Alkalilimnicola ehrlichii MLHE-1: one gene and its partner. The protein of the gene in region 2 binds, or shares a complex with, the protein of the main gene of each other region. Links are inferred from orthologs where the notes say so. Each region holds a gene or a part of one and is shown on either strand. Other genes may lie near its edges. The genes, in order: secY and secA.

Region 1 (6,404 bases), 1.8 Mb from region 2 along the record:
CGGCGCTGGCCCAGGCCAGGCCATTGCCCTGGCGGTCCGTGATGGTGATAATCGTGTTGTTGAAGGTCGCGTTGATGTGCGCGATGCCGTCAACCACCGTACGCTTGGCACGCTTAGTGCGTGACCGGGTCGCTGCTTTCGCCATTTGCTAAATCCTGATCTTGAAGATTCACTCGAACCCTTATTCGGCCCTGCCCCGCCGGGCGGGCAGGCGGGTTACTTGCCTGCCGGACCGCGACGCGGGCCCTTACGGGTACGGGCATTGGTCTGCGTGCGCTGACCGCGTACCGGCAGACCGCGACGGTGACGGATGCCGCGGTAGCAGCCCAGATCCATCAGCCGTTTGATGTCCATGGCCACGGCACGACGCAGGTCACCCTCGACCTCGTACTTGCCCAGCGCGGTACGGATCGCCTCGAGCTCCTGCTCGGTGAGTTCCTTGACCTTGCGGTCCCGCGGCACGCCTGCCTCATCGCAGATGGCCTTGGCCCGGGTACGGCCGACGCCGTAAATAGAGGTCAGCGCCACCCAGGCGTGCTTGTGGACGGGAATGTTGACACCTGCAATACGGGCCATGAAGCCTCTCTCCCAGTCTCAGTGCGCGGAAAACCCGCGATTGTATCCAAACCTAGTGCCCTGCTGCAACTCCGGCCGCTCAGCCCTGACGCTGCTTATGCCGGCCGTCGGAGCAGATCACCCGCACCACACCGTTGCGGCGAACGATCTTGCAGTTACGGCAGATCTTTTTGACCGACGCACGTACTTTCATGATTCGTCTCCAAAACCAAAGCCTGTCACCCGCCTGCCCGAACCCGGGTGGGCGCGAAGGATATCAGAAAATCCCGCTGAGCGCGCCCCCGCGAGCGCGGGGGCCGCCAGGTCTCACCGCAGGAGACCCCCGCCGGCCGGACCCTGTCCCTTGAGGTTCGCCTTCTTCATCAACGGCTCGTACTGGTGCGACACCAGGTGGGCCTGCAATTGCGCCATGAAGTCCATGATGACGATGACGATAATCAGCAGGGACGTCCCGCCGAAGTAGAAAGGCACGTTCCAGTACAGGATCAGGAACTCCGGCAGCAGACAGACGGCGGTGATGTAGATGGCCCCCCAAAAGGTGAGCCTGCTCATCACACTGTCGATGTACTTTGCGGTCTGCTCGCCCGGCCGAATCCCCGGGATAAACGCACCGGAGCGCTTCAGGTTGTCCGCCGTATCGCGGGCGTTGAACACCAGCGCCGTATAGAAGAAGCAGAAGAAGATGATGGCGACCGCGTAGAACGCCACATACAACGGCTGCCCCGGGCTCAGCGTGGCCGCCAGCGGCCCCAGCCATTCGATCCCGGTGCCCTCGCCGAACCACTGCCCCAGCGTCGACGGGAACAGGATAATGCTGGAGGCGAAGATCGGCGGAATCACCCCGGCCATGTTCAGCTTCAGCGGGAGGTGGCTGCTCTGGGCCTGGTACATCTTCCGGCCCTGCTGCCGCCGCGCGTAGTTCACCGTGATCCGGCGCTGACCCCGCTCCACGAACACCACGAAGCTGACCACCGCGACACCCAGCACCGCCAGCGCCAAGATGACCCCGGCGCCGATCTCACCGGTGCGGTTGAGCTCCAGCGTGCCGCCGATCGCGCTCGGCAGCCCGGCGACGATGCCGGCGAAGATGATGATTGAGATACCGTTGCCGATACCCCGCTCGGTCACCTGTTCACCGAGCCACATCAGGAACATGGTCCCGGTGGCCAACGTCACCGTGCTGATGAACACAAAGGCCGGCCCGGGCGTTGCCGCCACACCCTGGCTCTGCAACGCGACACTGATACCGATCCCCTGGAAGATCGCCAACCCGAGCGCCCCGTAACGGGTGTACTGGGTGATCTTCCGGCGGCCCGCCTCACCTTCCTTCTTGAGCCGCTCCAGGGTGGGAATCACCGCCGTGAGCAGCTGCATGATGATGGCGGAGGAGATGTACGGCATGATGCCCAGGGCGAAGATGGAGAGTCGCTCCAACGCGCCACCGGCGAACATGTTGAACATCTCCAGGATCGTGCCCCGCTGCTGCTCCACCATGACGGCGAGCGCTTCGGGGTCGATCCCGGGGATCGTGATGTGGGTGCCGATGCGGTAGACAATCAGCGCCATCAGCACGAAGACCAGACGCTGGCGCACCTCGGTCAGCTTGCCGAGTCCGCCCAGCCCTGCCGCATTGCTCCCGCCGGTGGCCACTTACGCCTCTACCTTTCCGCCAGCCGCCTCGATGGCCTCGCGGGCACCCTTGGTGACCGCCAGCCCCTGCACCGTCACCGCGCGCTCCACTTTGCCCGAGGCAATCACCTTGGCCGTGCGCACGCCGCGATTGATGATGCCGGCCTGCTTCAGCGTCAGCAGGTCCACGGTATCACCCTCGACCTTGTTCAGCTCGGACAAGCGCACCTCGGCCCGGGTCAACGCCTTGCGGGAGCGGAAGCCCACTTTCGGCACCCGGCGCTGCAAGGGCATTTGACCGCCCTCGAAGCCGACCTTGGTGAAGCCCCCGGAGCGGCTGTGCTGGCCCTTGTGGCCACGGCCGGCGGTCTTGCCATTGCCGGTACCCGCACCGCGGCCGACGCGGTTCGCGTCGGGACGGCTGCCGGCGGCCGGACGGAGGGAATTCAAACGCATGTCAGCACTCCTCGACTTCCAGGAGGTAGGCCACCTTGTTGATCATGCCCCGGTTCTCCGGGGTATCGGCCACCACCACGCTGTGATTGATGCGGCGCAGACCCAGACCGGCCACACAGGCCTTGTGGCTGGCAATCCGGCCGACGGTGCTGCGCTTCTGGGTCACCTTGAGCTGCTTTTGAGTCGTCATGGCTAGCCTACGATGTCCTCAACCTTCTTGCCCCGGCGGGCCGCAACGGCATCCGGGGAGTCCACGTCCGTCAGCCCCTTGATGGTGGCGCGCACCACGTTGATGGGGTTGCGGGAACCGATCGCCTTGGCCAGCACGTCCTGGACACCCACCACCTCAAAAACCGCGCGCATAGCCCCGCCGGCGATGATGCCGGTACCGGCCGACGCTGGCTGCATGTAGACCTTGGACGAGCCGTGGTTGGCCGTGACCGCGTACTGCAGCGTGCCCCCATCGAGGTGAACCCGCTTCATGTTGGCCCGCGCCTTTTCCATCGCCTTCTGGATGGCGGCCGGCACCTCACGCGCCTTGCCGTAGCCGAAGCCCACCTGGCCGTCACCATCACCTACCACGGCCAGCGCGGTGAAACCGAACTGCCGGCCGCCCTTGACGACTTTGGCGACCCGGTTGATCGCGACCAGCTTCTCGCGAAGGCCGTCATTCTGTGCGTCAGTATTCGCCATGAATCCTGCCCCTGATTAGAATTGCAGGCCGGCCTCGCGGGCGGCATCTGCCAGCGTCTTCACCCGGCCATGATACTTGAAGCCGGAGCGATCGAAGGCCACGCGCTCAACACCTGCGGCCTTGGCACGCTCGGCGATGAGCCGGCCCACCTCGGCAGCGGCCGAGCAGTTGCCGGTGCCCTCGGCCCGGCTGCGCAGATCCTTCTCCACCGTCGAAGCGGCGACCAGGGTGCGGCCGCCGTCCGGGGCGATGATCTGCGCATACATGTGCCGCGGCGTGCGGTGCACGCTCAACCGATGCACCTTGAGCTCGGCGATCTTGGCGCGGGCCCGGCGCGCACGCCGCAAACGGGTTGCTTTCTTATCCATACGCCTGAACCTGCCTACTTCTTCTTGGCTTCCTTGAGGACCACGCGCTCATCCGCGTACCGCACGCCTTTGCCCTTGTAGGGCTCCGGCGGCCGGAACGCCCGGATCTGCGCGGCGACCTCGCCCACCTGTTGCTTGTCAGCGCCCTTGACGACGATTTCCGTCTGGCTGGGCGCCTCGATGGTGATCCCCTCGGGAACCGGGTAATCCACCGGATGGCTGAAGCCCAGGGTCAGGTTCAGGTTCTTGCCCTGGACCTGCGCCCGGTAGCCAACGCCACGCAGCTCGAGCTTGCGCTCGAAGCCCTGGCTCACCCCGGTGACCATGTTGTTCAGAAGGGCCCGGGTGGTCCCAGCCAGGGCAACCGCGCGCCGGTCATCCAGTTGCGCCTGAACCCGCAGCTCGCCGTCTGCCTGCTCAACGGCCACCCAATCGTGAACCGTCCAGGCCAGCTCGCCCTTCGGGCCCTTTACCTTGACGTCCTGCCCATCAAGCTTGACCTCCACTCCGGACGGCACCTTGACGGGTCGTTTCGCTACTCTCGACATTGTTCAACCTGCCTTAGAAGACGTAGCAGAGCACCTCACCACCGTGACCCGCCTCCCTGGCGGCACGGTCGGTCATCACGCCCTTGGAAGTGGAGACAATGGCCACGCCCAGCCCGTTACGCACGCGGGGCAGAGAACCCTTGTCCTTGAACAGCCGCAGCCCCGGGCTGGAGGCCCGCTCCAGCTCGCGGATCACCGGCTCGCCCTGGTAGTAGCGCAAGCTGATCTTCAGCTCCGGCTTCTTCTCATCGCCGCCGACCTCAAAGGACTCGATGTAGCCCTCTTCCTTCAGCACGTTGGCGATGGCCTGCTTGATCTTCGACGACGGCATGCTGACTTCGGCCTTCTCCGCCCGTTGGGCGTTGCGAACGCGGGTCAGCATGTCAGCAATGGGATCGGTCATGCTCATGGTTATACCTGCCTGTATGGGTAGCGCGAGCGGGCTTACCAGCTGGACTTGACCAGACCGGGAATCTCGCCGTTCATGGCCGCCTCGCGGAGCTTGTTCCGCCCCAGCCCGAACTTGCGGTAATAGCCCCTCGGCCGACCGGTCACACGGCAGCGGTTCCTGCCCCGGACAGGGCTCGAGTCCCGCGGCAGCTTCTGCAACTTCAGCTGCGCCTCGAACCGCTCCTGCTGGGTGGCGTCAACGCTGTTGATAATCGCCTTCAGCGCCTCGCGCTTCGCGGCAAAGCGGCGGACCGTCTTCTGCCGCTTGCGCTCGCGCTCAACCATTGAAACCTTTGCCATCGCCGGAACCTATCTCGTCTGTTTACTTGCGGAACGGGAAGTTGAAGCCTTCGAGCAGGGCCTGGCCCTCCTCGTCGGTCTTCGCCGTCGTGGTGATGGTGATATCCATCCCGCGCACGGCGTCCACTTTTTCGTAGTCGATCTCCGGGAAGATCAGCTGTTCCCGGACACCGAGGTTGTAGTTGCCCCGGCCGTCAAACGACCGCGGATTGAAGCCGCGGAAGTCGCGGATGCGCGGCGCGGCCACGTTGATGAACCGGTCCAGGAACTCATACATCCGCTCCCGGCGCAGCGTCACCTTGCAGCCGATGGGCCAGCCGTCGCGGATCTTGAACCCGGCCACCGACTTGCGGGCGTAAGTCAGAATCGGCTTCTGACCGGCGATCTCCGCCATCTCCGCCTGCGCGCTCTCCAGGACCTTCTTGTCCCGTACCGCCTCGCCCAGGCCCATGTTCAGGGTGACCTTGCTGAGCCGCGGAATCTCCATCACGTTGTCATAGCCGAACCGGTCCCGCAGGGCCTGCTTGACCTCGGCTTGATACTGTTCTTGCAGCCTGACCATCACCGCACCTTAACCGTCGACCAGTTCGTTGTTGGACTTGAAGTAACGGGCCTTGCTCCCGTCCTCCAGCACCCGGATGCCTACACGATCACCCTTCTCCGTGGCTGGGTTGTAGAGCGCCACGTTGGACTGATGGATCGGCTTTTCCTGCTCGATGATGCCGCCGGCCTCGCCCTGCTGCGGGTTACCCTTTCGGTGGCGCTTCACCACGTTGACGTTCTCGACCAGGAGCTTCTCCTGGTCGGGATACACCCGAATGACACGCCCGCGACGGCCTTTGTCCTTGCCGGCGATGATGACGACGTCGTCGCCTTGCCTGATCTTGCGCATGACTACCTCTTCAAAGCACCTCGGGCGCCAGGGAGATGATGCGCATGAACTTCTCGCTGCGCAGCTCCCGGGTCACGGGCCCGAATACGCGGGTTCCAATGGGCTGAAGCTGGTTATTCAGCAGCACGGCGGCATTGCCGTCGAATCGGATGACGGAGCCGTCCGGACGGCGTACACCGCGGCGGGTCCGAACGACGACGGCGTTGTACACCTCGCCCTTCTTGACCCGCCCACGCGGGATCGCATCCTTGACGCTCACCTTGATAATGTCGCCGATGCCGGCATAACGGCGCCGGGAGCCCCCGAGCACCTTAATACACTGGACCTGGCGCGCGCCGGAATTGTCGGCTACACCCAGGGTGGTCTGCATCTGAATCATGGCGATATCCCGCTGTCTGTGTCCGCACTGCGACCGCTTGGGGTCGAGCCTTGCGCGCGCTTACTGAGCGGCGCGCTCGAGTACCTTGACCAACCGCCAGGCCTTGCTCTTG
Region 2 (6,743 bases):
CAGGGCCTCGGCCCGGGCCAGTTCCTCAGGGCTGTGGCAGGAGGCCCCCACCCGCACAAAGCCCTCGGGACGCGCCTCGCAGGCCATCAGCGCGCGGGCGTTCAGGTGCAGGGCGTGACCACCGGCGCGGCGTGCCACCGCGGGTGAGCGGTTCGCGGTCACGTCCACCCCCCGGGGCCCCAGGGTCCTGATGGCCAACGCCAGCGCCCGGCCATAGGCCCGATCATCCCAGTCCGGCAGACGCAGCTGCAGCCAGGCCCCGCGAGCCGGCACGGCCAGCGACTGGAGCCGGCGCGCCAGGCCCGCCAGGTCACCGGGGGCCAGCGGCTCGGTGATGATCAGAAAGGGCGGCAGGGCCAGCCGTCGGATGATGGGGAGATTGGCCTGCGGAAAAGGCCGGCGGGCCAACTCCGTGGCCCTCAGCCAGGCCAGCGGCTGGCCCTCGAGCCCGCGTGGCTCGCCCCGCCAGGCGCTCACCCGGTGCACATCCAGGCTGACGCGGCGGTCCGGGTAGTCGTGTTCGATGCGCATCATCGGCGAGGTGCGGGTGGGGCTGATCGCCAACTCCTCCTCGAGTTCGCGGCAGAGCGCCTGCACCACCGTCTCGCCCGGCTCCACCTTGCCGCCGGGAAACTCCCACCGCCCGCCCTGGTGGCGGTGGGCGGCCCGGCGCGCCACCAGTACCCGCTGCCGGTCGTCGAGGATGACACCCACGGCCACGTGCAGACGCGCCATGGGCTCAGGTACGGTACTCCGCGTTGATGCGCACGTAGTCGTAGGAGAAATCGCAGGTCCAGACGGTGGCGGCGGCCGCGCCCCGCCCCAGGCCGATGCGGATGGTCACCTCCGAGCCCTGGATGCGGCGGGAGGCCTCGGCCTCATCGTACCCGGCGGCCCGTCCCCCCTGTTCGGCGATCCGGTAATCGTCCAGGTCGATGGTCACGCCGGCGACGTCCAGATCATCGATGCCCGCCCTGCCCACCGCGGCCAGGATGCGCCCCCAGTTGGGGTCGGCGGCGAACAGGGCCGTCTTCACCAGGGGCGACTCGGCCACGGTGAAGGCCACCCGCTCGGCCTCGGCGACCGCCTGCGCGCCCTCCACGACGACATTGATCAGCCGGGTGGCGCCCTCGCCGTCGCGGGCGATCGCCCGTGCCAGGGTGACGCAGAGGTCGGTCAGGGCGGAGGCCAACCGCTCACGGTCCCCCTCGCCGGCAAGCGCCACACCGGAGTGGCCGGTGGCCACCAGCGTACAGGCATCGTTGGTGGAGGTGTCGCCGTCCACCGTCACCCGGTTGAAGGATTGGGCGACCGCCTCGCCCAGCAACCCTTGCAGGGTGGCCTGCGGGATGTCGGCGTCGGTGGCCACGAAGGCCAGCATGGTGGCCATGTTGGGCCGGATCATGCCCGAGCCCTTGGCCATGCCGGTCAGCGTCACCGCCCCGCCCGCCAGCTGGACCGTGGCTGAGGCCAGCTTGGGCCGGGTGTCGGTGGTGAGAATGCCCCAACCGGCCTCCTGCCAGCCCGCCTCACTCAGGGCCGCCACCGCGTCCGGCAGCCCGGCGACGATGCGGTCCACCGGCAACGGCTCACCGATGACACCGGTGGAGAAGGGCAGGACCGCCTCGGGCGCCACGCCCACCTGCTGGGCCAGGGCCTGGCAGCAGGCGCGGGCGTCGCGCATCCCGGCCTCGCCGGTGCCGGCGTTGGCGTTGCCGGTATTGATCAGCAGCCAGCGGGGGCTACCGGCGGCCAGGTGCTCGCGCGCCACGTGCACCGGTGCGGCGCAGAAGCGGTTGCGGGTAAAGACCGCGGCGCAGCGGCTGCCGGCGGCCAGTTCCATGACCACCAAGTCCCGTTGCCCGACCCGCTTGATACCCGCCTGGGCCGTGCCGAGCCGTACACCGGGCACGGGAAGCGGCTGCGGTTCGCTCATGCCACCCTCCTCAGCTCAGCTTGCCGCAGCACTGCTTATACTTCTTGCCGGAGCCGCAGGGGCAGGGCTCATTGCGGCCGACCTTGCGCCCGAAGGGCAGTTGATCCGCCTGCTGAACCGGCCCCCGCGCCGTCCCGCCCGCGGCCCCCTCGCCGCCGGCGCCCTGCCCGGACAGGCTGTTGGCCTGGGCGTGGCGATACTGCATATCGCCCTGGCGGCGGCGTTGCTCCTCCACCGCCTCCACGTCCTCCTCGGCACGGACCCGGACCCGGCAGAGCAGTCCGACCACCTCGCGCTTCAGCCCCTCCAGCATCTCCTGGAACATGGCAAAGGCCTCGCGCTTGAACTCCTGCTTGGGGTTACGCTGGGCGTAGCCCCGCAGGTGGATGCCCTGGCGCAGGTAGTCCATGGCGGCCAGGTGGTCCTTCCAGGTCTTGTCCAGCACCTGAAGCATCACCGCCTTCTCGAACTGGCGCAGGACCTCGGCCCCGGCCAGTTCCTCCTTGCCGCGGTAATGGGCCTCCACCTCGTGGTGGATGCGCTCGCGCAGGGTCTCCTCGTGCAGGGAGTCGTCCTCGTCCAACCACTGGCGCAGCGGCAGTTTGAGTCCAAAGTCGGACTCCAGGGTCTCCTCCAGGCCGGCCACGTCCCACTGCTCGTCGATGGAGCCGGGCGGGATGAACTCGGAGATGACGCTGTCGATGACGTCGTTGCGCATGGCATCGACGGTCTCGGAGACGTCGTCGGCCTCCAGCAACTCCCGGCGCTGCTGGTAGATCACCCGGCGCTGGTCGTTGGCGACATCGTCGAAGTCCAGCAGGTGTTTGCGAACATCAAAGTTGTACGCCTCCACCTTGCGCTGGGCATTCTCAATGACCCGCGAGACCATGGGGCTCTCGATGGCCTCACCCTCCTCCATGCCCAGGCGCTGCATCATTCCGGACATGCGCTCGGAGGCGAAGATGCGCAGCAGGCTGTCCTCCAGCGACAGGTAGAAGCGGGAGGAGCCGGGGTCGCCCTGCCGGCCGGCGCGGCCGCGCAGCTGGTTGTCGATCCGCCGGGATTCGTGACGCTCGGTGCCGATCACATGCAGGCCGCCGGCCTCGATCACCCGGTCGTGACGGGCCTGCCAGTCGCGTTTGACCTGCTCGATCTTTTCCTCGCTGGCGTCCTCCCCCAACTCGGCCAACTCCGCCTCCAGGTTGCCGCCCAACACGATGTCGGTCCCGCGACCGGCCATGTTGGTGGCAATGGTCACCGCCCCCGGCAGGCCGGCGTTGGCGATGATCCCGGCCTCCTGCTCGTGATTCTTGGCGTTGAGCACATTGTGGGGGATCTTCGCCTTGCGCAGCGCCTTCGAGAGCAGTTCCGAGGCCTCGATGGAGGTAGTACCCACCAGCACCGGGCGATCATGCTGGGCGCACCACTGGATGTCCTCAATGATGGCGTCGTACTTCTCCCGCGCCGTGCGGTAGACCAGATCCGTCATGTCGTCGCGGATCATGGGCTTGTGGGTGGGGATGGAGAGCACCTCCAGCCCGTAGATGTGCTGGAACTCGAACGCCTCGGTGTCCGCCGTCCCGGTCATGCCGGCGAGCAGCTCATACATGCGGAAGTAGTTCTGGAAGGTGATGGAGGCCAGCGTCTGGTTCTCGGACTGGATGGGCACCCCTTCCTTGGCCTCCACCGCCTGGTGCAGCCCCTCGGACCAACGCCGCCCGGGCATGGCGCGGCCGGTAAACTCGTCGACGATGACGATCTTGTTGTCCTGCACCAGGTAGTTGACGTCCTTCTGGAACAGGGTGTGGGCACGCAGGGCCGCGTTCAGATGGTGCACCAGGGAGATGTTACGGGCGTCGTACAGGCTCTCCCCCTCTTCCAGCAACCCCTCGGCCTGGAGCAGGCGCTCGATGTTCTCGTGCCCCTCCTCGGTGATATGGGCCTGGCGGGCCTTCTCGTCCAGGTAATAGTCGCCGGGGCCGTCCTCTTCCTCCTGGCGCTGGAGCCTGGGCACGATACGCGTCATCTGCTGGTAGAGCTCGCTGCTCTGTTCCGCCGGCCCGGAGATGATCAGTGGGGTCCGCGCCTCGTCGATGAGGATGGAGTCCACCTCGTCGACAATGGCGTAGGCCAGCTCCCGCTGCACCCGGTCCTCGGGGCGGAAGGCCATGTTGTCACGCAGGTAGTCGAAGCCGAACTCGTTGTTGGTGCCGTAGGTAATGTCGGCCTCGTAGGCGGCTTTCTTCTCCTCCCGGCTCTGGCCGGGGACCACCACGCCCACCGAGAGGCCCAGAAACTCGTAGATGCGCCCCATCCAGGCGGCATCGCGACGGGCCAGGTAGTCGTTGACCGTCACCACGTGCACCCCGCGGCCGCTCAGGGCATGCAGGTAAACCGCCAGGGTGGCCACCAGGGTCTTGCCCTCACCGGTCTTCATCTCGGCGATCTTGCCCTGGTGGAGTACCATGCCACCGATGAGCTGCACGTCGAAATGGCGCATCCCCAGGACCCGCCGGGAGGCCTCCCGGGCGACGGCAAAGGCCTCGGGCAATAGGTCGTCCAGTGTGCGCCCCTGCTCCACCTGCTCGCGGAACGCCTCGGTGCGTGCACGCAGCTGGTCGTCGGAGAGGGCCTCTATCTCGGGTTCCAGCGCGTTGATGCGCTCAACCTCTTTGGCCAGGCGCTTCACGGCGCGATCGTTGCGGGTGCCGAAGACCTTCTTGGCAATGGCGCTGAACATGAACTCTCCCAGGGGGACTGCTCGGGTTTCATCGATGGTTCGGGAAGCGACCTACTATATATCATATGGCTGGGGGTCGCATGACCCCGGCGGCAACCGCGGAGAGACCCGATGAGTCAGCCCGGCAGACCCAAGCCCCTGAATCACTGGCTGAACAACCTGCCGGTGGAGCAGCGCACCCTGCGCCAGCTCGGCCACTTCGCCCGACTGGCGCGGCGGCTGAACGCCGAGATGCCGCCGGAGCTCCACGGGCCCTGGAAACTGGCCGCACTGGATGCCGAACGCCTGCTGCTGGTCACCGAGGACAGCCTCTGGGCCACCCGGCTGCGCTACCTGGAGACGCCCCTGCTGGACGCGGCGGAACGCATCGGGGGGCTTCGCCCGCGGCGGCTGGAGGTGCAAGTCCGCCCGGCCCGGGAGCGGGCACGCCGCCGCCAGCCCCCCCGACAACCGCCGGGGCCGGAGGCCATCAAGAGCATCCGCCAGAGCGCGGAACAGGCACCGGAGCCCCTGCGCCGGGCGCTACTGCGGCTGGCCCGGCACGCGGAGGGCAAACCGGACGACCCACTGGACTGACAGTGGAACGCTAGTCCCGCTGCCCGGCATGGCGCTCTTTCAGGCGCCGGACCACATCCGCCAAGGCGGTATTGAACAGGCGGTTGTCGTCGAGAATCAGCACGGAGGAGTCGGCCAGGCCCTGGGCCAGATCGTCCACGCCGGTCTCCAACACCTTGAACCCGGCCCGGTTGGCGAACACCATCGCCCGCCCGTCGTCGCGCCGCTCCGCGAGCCGGCCCTGCAGCCGACGCCCGTGATCGCGGAGGAACTCGAACCAGGTCCCCACCGGCACCTGGCGCAGCCGTTGACGGTTGGCCTCCAGATCACGCGGATCCGCCCCCACGGCCTCGGCCTCCGCCGGCCAAACCGACTCGTCCAGGGCCGGATCGGCCGCCTGCAGGCAGCGCAGGTGCTCGGCCTCCAGGGCGCGCAGCAGTTTGTGCATCTCAAAGGGATTGTAAAGCACCCAGGAGAGCCCCTCGGCCAGCTCGTGCAGGAGCAACGGTATCTCCACCACCAGTTGCTGCTGCACCACCGGGTCGTCATGGGGCTCCACGCTCCAGAGCAGGCGCTCCATCAGGGCGCACTGGCGGACCCAGGTCTCACTGTCCACGCCCTCCTTGAGGCAGGTAATGAACAGCACCCGGGACCAGGTGTCCTCGAGCAGTTCCCGCACCAGCCGCGGCGGGTTCCGGCCCTCAAGACAGCGGCCGACCTCCCGGCGCACCCGCTCCCGCGCCGCTTCGACCTGGCTGCGGTTCTCTTCCGCCTGCTGGCGCATCGCCCGCTCGGCGTCCCGATCGGCCCCGGATGACAGACCGGCGGCCCCCTGTGTCCCCGGGTCGGCCGGATCACTGCCACCACCGGCATGATCCAACCCCGACGGGCCACGGGCCGGCACCACCGGCGCGCGGCCGGTCATGGCGGTCTCCACCTCGGCGTAGATCGCCCCCAACCCCCGCATCAGGTGGCGATCAAAGAGCTTGAGCAGCACCAGTCGGGGCTCCAGCCCCACGCGCAGCACGTCGATGGCCCGGGCAAAACACTGCGCCACCCGGCCGGGATCCAGCGGATTATCCTCCTCGCGGACCTCACCCCCGGGGTATTCCCGGCCCAACAGCCGGGTCACCGCCACCAGTTGCGGACTGAAACGGCGGCGGGCCTTGGCGGCCAGGGCGTCCACCGCCAGGGCCAGCTCACGGGCATCCAGGTCGGTGGCATCCGGGGACGGGCTGTCACCGGCCACGGGCGGCCCCATCGGACTGGGCAGTGCGGTGAAGCGGGCCTCCAGCCCGGCGCGGAACACCTCCTCCAGCTCATGGCGCCGCAAGCGCAGCTCCCGCATCGCCCGCAGGTAGTGGTCGCGCCCGCCCTCGGCCACCACCGGACGCGCGCAGTCGAACAGGGTGTCATCGGCCTCATCGAACACCCGGCGAATGAGCGTAAGCAGGCGCTCCTCGGCCAGCCGGGATACGTCCGCCACCCGCTCCGGCATCGGCTGGCCGACGT

Evidence for each region.
Region 1: the proteins of secA (region 2) and secY are in contact, whole or in part, in a crystal structure (PDB 3DIN), measured with the Thermotoga maritima proteins. The link is inferred for Alkalilimnicola ehrlichii MLHE-1 from one-to-one orthologs. Residues at the interface, in WP_004082002.1 of Thermotoga maritima: Glu261, Ala262, Arg263, Lys300, Ala301, Arg302, Thr303, Ile304, Ile305, Leu323, Tyr324, Asp325, Pro326, Val329, Ser330, Tyr333, Ile336, Lys340, Phe345, Val349, Glu363, Phe364, Tyr374, Ser375, Gly376, Gly377, Glu393, Ile395, Thr482, Ser483; in WP_004081795.1 of Thermotoga maritima: Glu108, Gly109, Glu110, Glu111, Ala236, Glu237, Arg238, Arg239, Ile240, Thr241, Ile242, Gln243, Tyr244, Ala245, Arg246, Arg247, Val248, Thr249, Gly250, Arg251, Arg252, Val253, Tyr254, Gly256, Ala257, Ser258, Thr259, Tyr260, Leu261, Pro262.

The regions. Positions count from the first base shown.
Region 1 is NC_008340.1:522,798-529,201, reverse strand. The notes cover bases 55-3,002. They hold secY (preprotein translocase subunit SecY), read right to left. Parts: upstream 2,227-3,002; coding sequence 883-2,226; downstream 55-882. Other genes in these bases: rpsE (30S ribosomal protein S5), read right to left, coding at 2,854-3,002; rpmD (50S ribosomal protein L30), read right to left, coding at 2,663-2,851; rplO (50S ribosomal protein L15), read right to left, coding at 2,227-2,661; rpmJ (50S ribosomal protein L36), read right to left, coding at 656-769; rpsM (30S ribosomal protein S13), read right to left, coding at 217-576. Outside these bases: more of rpsK, read right to left, coding at 1-54; more of rpsE, read right to left, coding at 3,003-3,354; rplR (50S ribosomal protein L18), read right to left, coding at 3,370-3,723; rplF (50S ribosomal protein L6), read right to left, coding at 3,738-4,271; rpsH (30S ribosomal protein S8), read right to left, coding at 4,285-4,680; rpsN (30S ribosomal protein S14), read right to left, coding at 4,716-5,021; rplE (50S ribosomal protein L5), read right to left, coding at 5,044-5,583; rplX (50S ribosomal protein L24), read right to left, coding at 5,593-5,913; rplN (50S ribosomal protein L14), read right to left, coding at 5,924-6,292; rpsQ (30S ribosomal protein S17), read right to left, coding at 6,353-6,404. UniProt on the Escherichia coli protein: The central subunit of the protein translocation channel SecYEG. Consists of two halves formed by TMs 1-5 and 6-10.
Region 2 is NC_008340.1:2,362,110-2,368,852, forward strand. What follows is about bases 1,747-5,033. They hold secA (preprotein translocase subunit SecA), read right to left. Parts: upstream 4,677-5,033; coding sequence 1,947-4,676; downstream 1,747-1,946. Other genes in these bases: argJ (bifunctional glutamate N-acetyltransferase/amino-acid acetyltransferase ArgJ), read right to left, coding at 1,747-1,936; MLG_RS14900 (DUF721 domain-containing protein), read left to right, coding at 4,788-5,033. Also shown: MLG_RS10575 (Nudix family hydrolase), read right to left, coding at 1-735; more of argJ, read right to left, coding at 740-1,746; more of MLG_RS14900, read left to right, coding at 5,034-5,252; MLG_RS10595 (DUF1631 family protein), read right to left, coding at 5,263-6,743. UniProt on the Escherichia coli protein: Required for protein export, interacts with the SecYEG preprotein conducting channel.